DNA from 3 places in the Leisingera sp. McT4-56 genome. Region 3 is predicted to be linked to each of the others. Evidence: riboswitches for the same ligand, from Rfam matches in the RefSeq annotation. Region 3 holds a riboswitch; each other region holds the start of a gene.
The links. A riboswitch is a leader RNA that binds a small molecule or an ion and turns the genes downstream of it on or off. The one in region 3 is predicted to bind cobalamin.
Positions count from the first base shown of each region.

Region 1 (2,193 bases), on a different contig from region 3:
CATGACGTGACCGGCGGGCTGCCGGACGACCTGAACATGGCGGCGCTGGCCGACCCGCATGCCACAACCGTGGTTTATATGGGCAAGCGCACCTTTGCCGACTTGGCGGAGAAGCTGATGGAAGCGGGCCTGCCCGCGGACACCCACGCGCTGGTGGCGCTTGGCGTCTCCACGCCGGAACAGAAACTGTTCTGCCACAACGTGGGCGAACTGCCCGCAGTTCTGCGCGCGATGGAGACCAAGGCGCCGGTGCTGATCCTTTACGGGCCGCTGGCCGATCAGGACCTGCCGGACGCATGAGCCTGCCGACCCTCACCCTGTGCCGCACCTGCCGCGACGCGGACCCTGCCCTCTTCGGGCAGGTCGCCGCGGCGCTGGAGACGGCCGGGGTGGCGGCGCGGCTGCAGCAGGTGGACTGCATGTCCGGCTGCAAGCGGCCGCAGACGCTGGCGGTGCGGCAAAGCGGCAAGACCGCCTATCTGTTCGGGGAAATCACTGCCAAGGATCTGCCGGACATCCTCACCTTCCTGCGCATGTACCAAGACAGCGCCAACGGCAATTTCGCCGATGCCCGGCCCTTGGGCCAGCTGCGGTTCAAGGCGATTGCGCGCATTCCTGCGGATCTGGTGTGAACTGCCTGCGGCAGGTAGTCGCGAATTTCCGCGCGTATTTTCGGGCAAATTTTGCAACTCTCAGGCTTCCCTGATCGCTGCCGCCTAACTTGCATTGGCTATCCCCATGACGCTGAAGCGCTCCAGATTGGCGGATTCTTCCTTGACCGGACTCAGCCGCGCGGGGCATTACCGTCTGATACGGTGTCTGATGGTGCCTAAGCACTGGGACTGAAACGGGAATGAGGACGGTGGACCAAATCGCGGCACCGAAGCCTCAACCGCCCCCGCGACTGTGAGCGGCGAGCGGCCTTCCAAAAACCACTGGCGCAAGCCGGGAAGGAGGAAGGCAGCAGCGACCCGCGAGTCAGGAGACCGGCCGTGTGGAAACGCAACTTATGCCGTCGGGTGTGACGGTAAGGAGGACTAGAAATGACGACCAAGACGCTTAAGGCTTCCGCCGCTGGCACCGGTGTTCTTCCGGCACTGTTTGCAGTGGTTCTGGGGCTGGGGATCATCACGCTGACCGGCCATGTTCAGGCATCTGCCCTGCACGACGCTGCTCATGACGTGCGCCACGCAACCGGCTTCCCCTGCCACTAAGGCCATGTTCAGTCGCATTCTGACCAGCGGCCTGTTCGCTGGCGCTGCAGCAGGGCTGATTACCGCCCTGCTGCAGCTGTATTTCGTGCAGCCCGTGCTGCTCCACGCCGAACTTTACGAGGGCGGCGAGCTGGTGCATTTCGGCGCTGATCCCGTAACCGCGCACCCCGACCTGCCCGGCATGTTCGCCGAACCGATGCGCGATGGCCTCAGCATCATCTTCACCATGCTGACCTACACCGGTTATGCGCTGGTGATGGCGGCGCTGATGTCGGTGGCCGAACGCCAGGGCCATGAGATCAACCCGCGTACCGGCCTGTTGTGGGGCCTGGCGGGTTTCATCACCTTCCACTTCGCGCCCGGCCTGTCGCTGGCGCCCGAAGTGCCGGGTGTTGCCGCCGCCGACGTGGGCGCGCGCCAGATCTGGTGGACCATCACCGTGGCCGCCGCAGGCGTTGCCATGTGGCTGATCGCTTTTGGCGGCAATCTGGTGAGTATCCTGATCGCGGCCCTCTTGCTGATGGCTCCGCATATCGTCGGCGCGCCTGAACCGGAGAGCTTCTCCGGACCGGTGCCGACCGAGATCGGCGCGCTGTTTGCCGCCCGCGCGTTCGGTATCGGCATGGCGGCCTGGGTGCTTCTCGGCAGCTTTGCCGGATACTTCTGGCAGGCCGAAGGCAAGCGCGCGGAAGCCGCAGCCTGATCCGGCTCTCTGACCCTCCCCGCCGGCCGCATCCGGCGGGGACATTCATTTTCAAAGGATGAACAAATGTCCCGCTCTCTTGCCCTGTTTGCGATTGGCCTGGTGTTCGGCGGCGGTGCCGGTTTCGTGATCGCGGCCGGCAATGGCGTCACCTTCGAAGGCCATGATCATGGCGACCCGGCGCACCACGGCGGCGGTCACGGCGAAATGGCCGCCCATGATCACTCCCAGGCCGTCAGCCTGGCAGCAGGCCCCGATGCGCCCAGCGTCGCCATC
Region 1 covers NZ_JAJALF010000009.1:106,247-108,439, reverse strand. Annotated here, with positions in the region: gene cobA (uroporphyrinogen-III C-methyltransferase) at 1-300, shown strand, start outside; gene LHL23_RS12280 (DUF1636 family protein) at 297-632, shown strand; cobalamin riboswitch at 807-1,009, shown strand; gene LHL23_RS12275 (CbtB domain-containing protein) at 1,044-1,214, shown strand; gene LHL23_RS12270 (CbtA family protein) at 1,219-1,917, shown strand; gene LHL23_RS12265 (hypothetical protein) at 1,984-2,193, shown strand, end outside.
Region 1: another riboswitch for cobalamin. It lies ahead of LHL23_RS12275 (CbtB domain-containing protein); the one in region 3 lies ahead of LHL23_RS13485 (hypothetical protein).

Region 2 (2,193 bases), on a different contig from region 3:
TGCCAGGATCAGAAGGTTCTGATATTCAGGCACGGCGCGCAGAAGTTTGGAATTCTTGTGGATTCCGTCGACGAAATCATCATTACGACCGAAAGCCGCGTGGCCGAACTCAAGCCGCTGGATCAGCAAAACACCTCCAAAAGCATTGCTGAGGATGTGGCCGGCTGCCTGCAGCACACCTCGCCGGACGGCAAGTACGAGTCGATATTGATCCTGGATACCAGCGCTCTCGTGGAACGCTGCTTCAAGGCTGCGTAACAGGCGCTGGCAGGGCAGCACTCCCGGACGGGAAAGCGCCGGGCAGGCGCGGCCGGGCGGGCTCAAGACCACTATGAGCCGGTGTGATTGCCCGCGGCCACCTGCGCAAGGGGGCGGGGCGGGTGTGCAAACGGCCGCCTGTTTCTGCCGCCGCTCTTGGGTGAAAAATCAACGCCGGCCCGAGCCGTCGCAACCCGCCCTCCCGCGGCTGGCTGGCAAGAATTCAGCAATCCGGACGAACTTTTTCTTGCCGCACGGTAAGTGATGCGCTACCCGCGCTTCACCGGTCCCGTGAGGGCTAAGAGGGAATCCGCGGCGCCGTACGGTGCCAAACGGAACTGCCCCCGCAACTGTAGGCGGCGAGTGCTGTCCCATCGTGTCACTGGGCCTGACCGGCCCGGGAAGACGGGACAGACAGTGACCCGCCAGTCAGGAGACCTGCCGGTGCGAAACCGAAACACACCGGACGGGGTTGTCCGGGGAGGTTGCCGATAAGATGCGCCGCCGCTGTCTGGCGCCGCATGCAGGGGGCCAGGCTCCCGCCTTAGCGGTCAATGCCCTTTCACCCGTTCTCCGGTCATTGACACATGGAGATCGAAGATCATGTTTCTGCGTTCCGGCCTGATGGGCCTTTCCTTTGTTGCGGCAGCTCAGGCCGCAGCAGCCAGCGAGACCTTTCCGCTGACCATTCAAAACTGCGGCGAGGCCGTCACCTTCGAGGCGCCGGTTGCGTCCTCCGTGACCGTCGGCCAGGCCGCGACAGAGGTGCTCTATGCGCTGGGGCTGGGCGACAAGGTGCTGGGCACCTCGGTCTGGTTCAACGACGTGCTGCCCGAATATGCCGAGCTGAACGGCAAGGTCGAGCGGCTGGCCGATAACGACCCGAGCTTTGAAAGCGTCGTGGCCAAGCGCCCGGGCCTGGTGGCTGCCCAGTATGAGTGGCATGTCGGCCCCGAAGGCGTAGTCGCCAAGCGCGAGCAGTTCCATGACCTCGGCATCCCGACCTATGTGATGCCCGCGGATTGCGTCGGCAAGGACAACACCACCGGCGGCGACGGCACCCGCACCCAGATGTTCACCACCGAAAGCCTCTATCAGGGCATCGAGGAACTGGCAGCGATCTTCGGCGAGTCCGAAAAAGGCGCAGAGCTGGTCGCAGACTACAAGGCGCGCGAGGCCGCGGCTGTTGCCAAGGCGCAGGAGGTTGCGCTGGACGACGCCTCCGCCGTGTTCTGGTTCTCTTCGCCGGAGATGGAGAGCGACCCGTTCGTGGCCGGCCAGAAGGGCGCACCGGGCTACATGATGCAGCAGCTGGGCCTGCGCAATGTCATCGAAACCGACGAAGAATGGCCGACTGTCGGCTGGGAAACCATCGCCAAGGCCAACCCGACGGTGATCGTGATTGCCCGCATGGACCGCCGCCGCTTTGCCGCGGATGACTACGAGAAGAAGCTGGAGTTCCTGCGCAATGATCCGGTCGCCAGCCAGATGGAGGCGGTCAAGAATGATCGCATCGTGGTGATGGACGCCCAGGCCATGGATGCAACCATACGCGCCATCCCGGCGCTGGAGGATATTGCCGCTGAGCTCAGCGCGATCGGCAACGGCGAATGAGCGCAGCCGCCGCACTGGCCTGGCAGGGCCTCCGGGGCGCATGCCTGGCCCTGCCGGTGCTGGCTGCGGCGGTTCTGGCAGGCGCAATGATCGGGGAAACCTCGCTTGCGCCTGACCTTGTCCTGTCCGTTCTGGCCAACAAGCTGGCCGGGGCGGGCCTGCCGGTGGACCCGGTAGACCAGGGCATCATCTGGAGCTACCGGCTGCCGCGGGCGCTGGTGGCTGCGGCCTGCGGGGCGGCGCTGGCGGTGGCCGGCGTGGTGTTGCAGGCCTTGCTGCGCAATGCGCTGGCAGACCCCTATATCCTTGGTATTTCGGCCG
Region 2 covers NZ_JAJALF010000005.1:132,358-134,550, forward strand. Annotated here, with positions in the region: gene LHL23_RS08750 (chemotaxis protein CheW) at 1-258, shown strand, start outside; cobalamin riboswitch at 526-718, shown strand; gene LHL23_RS08755 (ABC transporter substrate-binding protein) at 862-1,872, shown strand; gene LHL23_RS08760 (FecCD family ABC transporter permease) at 1,869-2,193, shown strand, end outside.
Region 2: another riboswitch for cobalamin. It lies ahead of LHL23_RS08755 (ABC transporter substrate-binding protein); the one in region 3 lies ahead of LHL23_RS13485 (hypothetical protein).

Region 3 (2,193 bases):
TGCCGGGCGGCGAGGGCGATTACCGCAGCGACCTGATCCAGATCTATCAATGGAGGCCGGGGCTGGTGATCTCGATGACCACGGAGGCCGAGCACGTCGCCGCCGGAGTGCCGCGGCTGGGCGTCGATATCCAAAGCATGGCCAGCCGCTGGATCCATCTGCCGGTGCCGGATTTCCAGGTGCCGCCGCCCGGTGTGAACGCAAAATGGGCTGCCGCCAGCAAATCGGCGCGGCAGGCGCTGGCGGGCGGCGGCCGGGTGCTGGTGCATTGCAGGGGCGGCTGCGGCCGGTCCGGCATGGCGGTGATGCGGCTGATGATCGAATGCGGCGAGGACCCGGCGCAGGCGCTGGCGCGGCTGCGCTCGGTGCGGCCCTGCGCGGTGGAGACCGACGAACAGCTGGACTGGGCCTGCGACGGCAGCAAGGCCTGTTAGGCTGGTTTCATTCTAAACGTTCTGCCCGGCTGACAGGCCGGGCAGCATCCGTCCCCTTCGAAAAGGGGTGCTGCCGTTGCCGTGATGCCAAACCTTGGGGTGCCTTGCCTACAGCGCCAGCATCTGCTCGGCCTGGCGCGCCTCTGCCGTCTTTGGCAGCGCCTCCATCAGCGCGCAGGGGCGGACGTCCAGCCGCGAGGCGGCAAAGCCGATGCCGTCGCGGCTGAGGATCGCATCGGCAAAGCGGTCCAGCCCGTCGCGCGGCGCCTCTTCGCCGACGCCGCAGAACAGCCGGATCCGGTCGTGGCTGGCGGCAAACTGCGCCGGGCAGTTGCGCGGGCAGCCGTCCAGCGCGGTGGTGCCGGTGATTTCGAAGTCCTCCTGGGTCAGCGGCTTGGCCTTGGTCATCGCCTCGGCCAGCTTGGCGATCATCCGCTCTGCCGCGGGGCAGGGCCGCCCCAGGTATTTGCAATCCGTTGCCGCATAGAAATGCGTCTGGTCCGTCCACATCATGTTAGCGCCCTCCGCGCGTGGCACGGGGGTCATGGCGACAAGAGACCGGATGAGATAGCGGAAGTCCCGCGCTGCCATCAGACCCTGTCCGGACACCCCGCCCGGGTTCGAGTTTCACTTCCGATGGCAGGTCTCCTGACTTGCGGGTCGTCGCTTTCCCGATCCTTCCCGGCCTATTCGGGCCAGTGGCTCTATCGGGGTCGCTCGCCGCTTACAGTTGCGGGGGCAGTCGCGGAGTTGGCCTTGCGCTGGGCGGGGCCGCACCGTGTTCCCTTTTCATCCCGGACACAAGATTCTGTGGCGCGGGAACCATCGCTACAAGCGGTAGCGGCTGGCCCCCCGAGTCGTCAATCGTTTTTCTGCGCCTGCAAGGCTGCGGGCCCGGGGGTGTGCATCTGCAGGTGCAAGCCCCGGATCACATCCGAATCGCGCCGCACCCGGGCCAGCTGCCAGCCGCCCTGCAGCAGGATATAGAAATTCTCTGCGGCTGCGCGGGCCTCGCGCTCGGCCAGGCCTAGACGCCGGGCATGGGCAGCGGTCTCGGTGATCCAGCCCTCGAACAGCTTGGCGGCGTGCTGGTGGAAGGCCTCGTTCTCCGGCCCCTCGAACAGGGTGGCGGAGACCGGGCAGCCGCTCCATTTTCCCTGTTTGTCGAACAGTTTGGCCAGCTTGTAGCAGACCGTCTTGGCGCCTTCCCGGAAGCTGGGCGCAGGGTCAAAGGAGGCGGCGATCAGCTCCAGCATCTGCTCGGAGGCCCAGTCCGCCGCGGCCAGGGCGAGGTCGGATTTGCCGTTCGGGAAATGGTGGTAGAGCGAGCCCTTGGGCGCCTCTGCCGCGGCCAGCAGTTCGGCCAGGCCGGTGCCGCTGTAACCCTTGTTGCGGAACAGGCCGGCAGCCGCGCGCAGCAGCCGCTCGCGGGTCGGGGCGGGGCTGTCCGGGCCGGGCTGGGGTGTCGTCACGTCAGTCATGGCGGCAGGTTGACAGCATTAGACCGATTGGTCCAGAGGTGGAGTAGACCAATCGGTCTAGGAGGGTGCCATGCTCGACAGCCATGTAGAACACACTGCGGATATCCGGGTGCAGGAGCTGCGCTTTGCCGCAGGCGATGCGGTGCTGGCCGGGCGGCTCTATCACCCGGCGGGACCGGCCAGGGCAGCGGTGGTGCTGAACGGCGCAACCGGGGTGCCGCAGGGCTATTACCGGCATTTTGCGCGCTGGCTGGCGGCAGAGCGGCAGATGGCCTGCC
Region 3 covers NZ_JAJALF010000011.1:26,723-28,915, reverse strand. Annotated here, with positions in the region: gene LHL23_RS13490 (protein-tyrosine phosphatase family protein) at 1-434, shown strand, start outside; gene LHL23_RS13485 (hypothetical protein) at 543-947, opposite strand; cobalamin riboswitch at 1,056-1,276, opposite strand; gene LHL23_RS13480 (TetR/AcrR family transcriptional regulator) at 1,295-1,915, opposite strand; gene LHL23_RS13475 (alpha/beta hydrolase family protein) at 1,986-2,193, shown strand, end outside.